2 regions of the Halomonas sp. ATBC28 genome follow, and region 1 is predicted to be linked to the other one. Evidence: predicted binding sites of a transcription regulator. Region 1 holds the regulator's gene; the other holds the start of a gene.

Evidence for each region. Region 1 encodes LexA, which represses DNA repair genes until DNA is damaged. Its sites were predicted from a motif close to TACTGTNTANNTANACAGTA; they were not measured.
Region 2: E0L35_RS10140 (Y-family DNA polymerase) is a predicted target of LexA. The motif match lies at 1,430-1,449, and genes of this name have one in related genera.

What each region holds. Positions count from the first base shown of each region.
Region 1 covers NZ_VCQL01000027.1:39,360-41,560, reverse strand. The annotation lists gene purU (formyltetrahydrofolate deformylase) at 1-15, shown strand, start outside; gene E0L35_RS22605 (energy-coupling factor ABC transporter permease) at 40-711, shown strand; gene lexA (transcriptional repressor LexA) at 720-1,400, opposite strand; gene E0L35_RS22595 (TetR/AcrR family transcriptional regulator) at 1,668-2,201, shown strand, end outside.
Region 2 covers NZ_VCQL01000007.1:170,038-172,238, reverse strand. The annotation lists gene E0L35_RS10150 (contractile injection system protein, VgrG/Pvc8 family) at 1-265, shown strand, start outside; gene E0L35_RS10145 (hypothetical protein) at 1,007-1,357, opposite strand; gene E0L35_RS10140 (Y-family DNA polymerase) at 1,473-2,201, shown strand, end outside.

The DNA of each region.
Region 1 (2,201 bases):
GTGGTATTTAGCTAACGCTCATCAACCTGAGAGGCAGCCATGTCATTCGCGCAAAGTGTATTAGCGCCCTGGGCGCTGCTGCTCACCTGGCTACTCTCGTTAGCAGTGATCGCATGGGCGCTTTGGGGGCGGCCCTGGCAGGTGTTGATAGCGGATTCAGCGCTTCAGCACCGCTGGCTGGGTGCTACGCTGGCGGTGATGCTGATGTGGCAGCTTCGTGCCCAGGCTGTTGATTGGCTAACGCTACACCTTGTTTTTACAGTATTGATGACACTCGTTTTTAAAGCGCCATTAGCGCTGATTAGCAACGTGCTGATCAACATTGCCATGGTGGTGATTGGCAGCAATGAGTGGATGTTGCTGGGGGCAAATGTGCTGGTTACCGGGATCGTCCCGGCGGCCGTTATTGGCACGGTATGGCGGCTGGTAGATCGCCGCCTGCCGGATAACTTGATGGTATTTCTGTTTGCCTGCGGCTTTTTTGGCGCGGCGCTGGCAACGCTGGGAGGAGGCTTGGCGGCGGTAGTGCTGATTATCGTCGCGGGTACAGACCCTGAGGCGATCTATCTCGCCCAGGAGTATGCGCGTTTTTTACCACTGCTAATGCCTTCAGAGGCATTTATTACTGGCATGCTGCTGAGCATCCTGCTGGTCTATCACCCAAACTGGGTGGCCACCTTCAATGACCACCGCTATATCGACCTGCAGTAGCGGATTTATTAGCCGAGTGCCTGGCCGTTGCCACCACGAATTACGCCGACTCCAACGCCTTCAATATCGAGCGCTTGAGAGCGCAGGTCGATTTCAATGGGCGCAAAATCAGGGTTCTCTGCAAACAGCGTCACTTGGTGCCCCTGGCGTTTGAAGCGTTTAACCGTTACTTCATCGTCCAGGCGGGCAACCACGATCTGGCCATCGCGAACCCGGTCAGTGCGATGAACCGCCAGTAAATCACCTTCCAAAATGCCAATATCCTTCATGGAAAGGCCGCGTACGCGCAGCAGATAGTCAGCTTTGGGAGTGAAGTACTCGGCCGGTAGCGGGCAGTAGCGATCAATATGTTCGGCGGCCAAAATGGGGCTGCCGGCAGCTACTTCCCCGATCACAGGCAGGCCAGTGGGTGGGGCTTCCACGTTGGTTGTGGGTAAGGCGGTGACTGCGCTATCCAGGACTTCTTGAGGTTCCTGGTTGGGCAGGCGGATGCCGCGAGAGGTGTTGCGGATAATGCGAATAACACCTTTGCGTTCCAGCGCGCGCAGGTGCTCTTCAGCCGCATTGGGTGAGCGGAAGCCAAGTGCTTTGGCAATCTCGGCGCGGGTAGGAGGGTAGCCAAATTCGCCCATGGTCTTAACGATAAAATCAAACACGTGCTGTTGGCGAGCGGTTAGCGGACGCGACATACCAGACTCCATAAATAGTGAATAGACAGTAACAAGTTAAATGTCGACTTAATCAATAAGTGTTTAAGTATACAGTATGTTCCTCTGTCCAGTATATGGCTTGTCAGTGCCTATTGCCGATGTCTATGCAATTTTTCTAATCGTTTGAAACTAAGTTTCTGCTTATTTAATACGTCACATTTTGTCAATAAATCAAGCGTTGAGCCCGCCTACGTTATGGCATAGTATTTTGCTATGTTTTAAACAACTGTTTCCCTGGAGAGCGACATGGCTCAATCTGATACGGTGACCCGTATACTCGACACCGCCGAGGTGCTGTTTGCAGAGCGGGGTTTTGCTGAAACTTCGCTGCGCAACATCACTAGCAAAGCGCGGGTTAACTTAGCCGCTGTTAATTACCATTTTGGTTCCAAAAAAGCCTTGATTCAGGCCGTTTTTGCCCGCTACCTGGATCCGTTTAGTCAGCGCTTTCATACTGCTCTAGATGAGCTCGAGGGCCAACACGCCGGGCGCGTTATCCCGCTGGAAACACTGCTCGAGACCATGGCAACTACCGTTCTCGCGGTGCCCGCCGAGCGCAATAGTTTGAAAGTGTTTATGCGCCTGCTGGGTCTTGCCTACAGTCAAGCACAGGGACATCTAAGACGTTATATCCAGGAAGAGTATGGCGATGTGTTTACACGCTTCACCGAGCTTGTGCGCAAAGCAACGCCGGATCTGCCTGACGCCGAGCGTTTTTGGCGGCTACACTTTGTGCTCGGCACGGTAATCTTTACCTTGTCTGGCCTCGATGCGCTACGC
Region 2 (2,201 bases), on a different contig from region 1:
CAATACCAAGCGCCTGCGCCACACCTACGCAAGCGAGGCCCACGCCATTGAAGAAGCCAGCGCCGAACTCAAGCGCCTACAGCGCAAGCACTCCGAACTCACACTGGAGCTAGCCGAAGGCCGCGCCGATATCTACCCCGAAACCCCGGTCACTGCAAAGGGTTACAAGCCAGAGATCGACGCCACACCCTGGATCATTGACGAAGTGACCCACAATTTCAGTGAAAGGGGCTATACCTGCAGTATTCGGATGGAGACGCGGTGAGTATTAACGCAGAGAGGGCAGGAAGGACTATCGAGATTAGCCCTTAAAAGCAGCACCTAACAACACCCGGCCATCCGTTGGCCGAGGGCTTTTGGTATCCGTCTCCTTACAGAAAAGCTGGTTCCTTCCATCTCGCGCATCCAAGCGTCATAATCAGCATAGACCAAAAAATAGCCCCTGTTTGTAAGAAATTGCCGACAAGATTTGTAAGAGATATCTTACAACTTTGTGTTTAGCATCTTTGACGAAGTGACCCACAATGTCACGGAGCAGGGGTATATGTAGAAACAATGAGGCTCACCGTAGATTTGCCTAGTGAAAGGAAAGCAGCGTATCTCCGTGCCATAACACTCGGCCCGTTTGTAGGAGGCGGTATGGGCATTATTAGAGGAACATGCTATGCATTTATACGCGAATGATCACAGCTCACAGCGGCAGCGCAAGGCGGCAACCATTGAGGCCGCACGTAAGCGCTATCTTGCCGCGAAACGGCAAGGCAATGTGAGAGTCAGCCTGAGCGCTGAAGAAGCACGGAAACGCGCTCAGAAGTCCATTTTTCGCCTATCTTAATTTTCCAGCTTCCAAAAAACCCCCGACCATACAACATGGCCGAGGGTTTTGTTTGCCGCAATCTTCTGACGAAGCGTTTCCGCCACGCGTGCTATTAGGCGACCACACCACTATGCCAAATTAACTGAGCAATGCATGTAAGCATTTTGCCATCTGTTTGTAAGAAATAACCTACACCGCCCAACACCTAGCCTGCCTCACCACCACCCCGCGATACTGCTTAGCGGTGATAAAACACCCCTGGCCACCAGCAGTGGGCAATAACCGGCAACGGCTACCCACGCGGTGGGATTTAAACAATCGGTACTCCCCTTCCACCTCAGCCACCACCAGATCGGCATGGCCAAACGTGCGCGCCTCATCCACCACCAGCACATCGCCCTCCATCCACGGCCCGCCTGGCTGCGCGTCCTCACTAATCTCCACCAGAAAGCAGCTGGGTGAAAATTTTCGCCTGTCCATTTCGGCCACTGCTGGGTGCTCCACGCCCACCACTGCTGGCCCCAAGTAATTTACTCGCATGCTGTTGCCCTGTGCTTGCTCCACATTAAGCGACGTACATTAGCGTTTGCCTGTCGCTTCCCTGGCTGCTAATACTGTATAAATTAACAGTCTTACACAAGTAGTGGAGCTCAATATGATTGGCCTGGTGGACTGCAACAATTTCTATGTCAGCTGCGAGCGTGTGTTCAATCACAAGCTGAATGGGCGCCCCGTGGGCATTATGTCCAACAACGACGGCTGCATTATCGCCCGTTCAGAAGAGCTGAAAGCGCTGGGTATCGAGATGGGCACCCCCGCCCACCAGGTGCGTCACCTGGTCGATCGCGGCGAGATTGTGTTGCACTCCTCCAACTACGAACTTTACGGCGATATGTCCCACCGGGTGCAAGGCATCCTGGAGCGCGAAACCGCTGGGGTAGAGCCTTACTCAATCGATGAGATGTTCGTACGCATGGATGGCTTTGATCCTGAAGCGCTGCTGGAACACGCCAAATCACTGCATCGGATGATCCGCCGCGGCACCGGCATTCCCGTCTGTGTAGGCGTGGCCGCAACACACACCCTTGCCAAGCTGGCCAACCGCATCGCAAAAAAACACCCCGGCTACCCTGGCGTGTGCATCCTTCACGCGGAGAGCGACGAAGCCAAACACCTGCTAAAGCAGATCGAAGTAGGCGATGTGTGGGGCGTTGGCCGCCGCCTGAATGAGCGCCTGCAGATCCTTGGCATCAACACCGCCTGGGATCTCCGCGAAGCGGACGCCAAACGCCTGCGGCGTAAGTTCTCGGTGAACATGGAGCGCACGGTACTGGAACTACGCGGCATCAGTTGCCTGAAGATGAACGACGTTAACGAACCACGC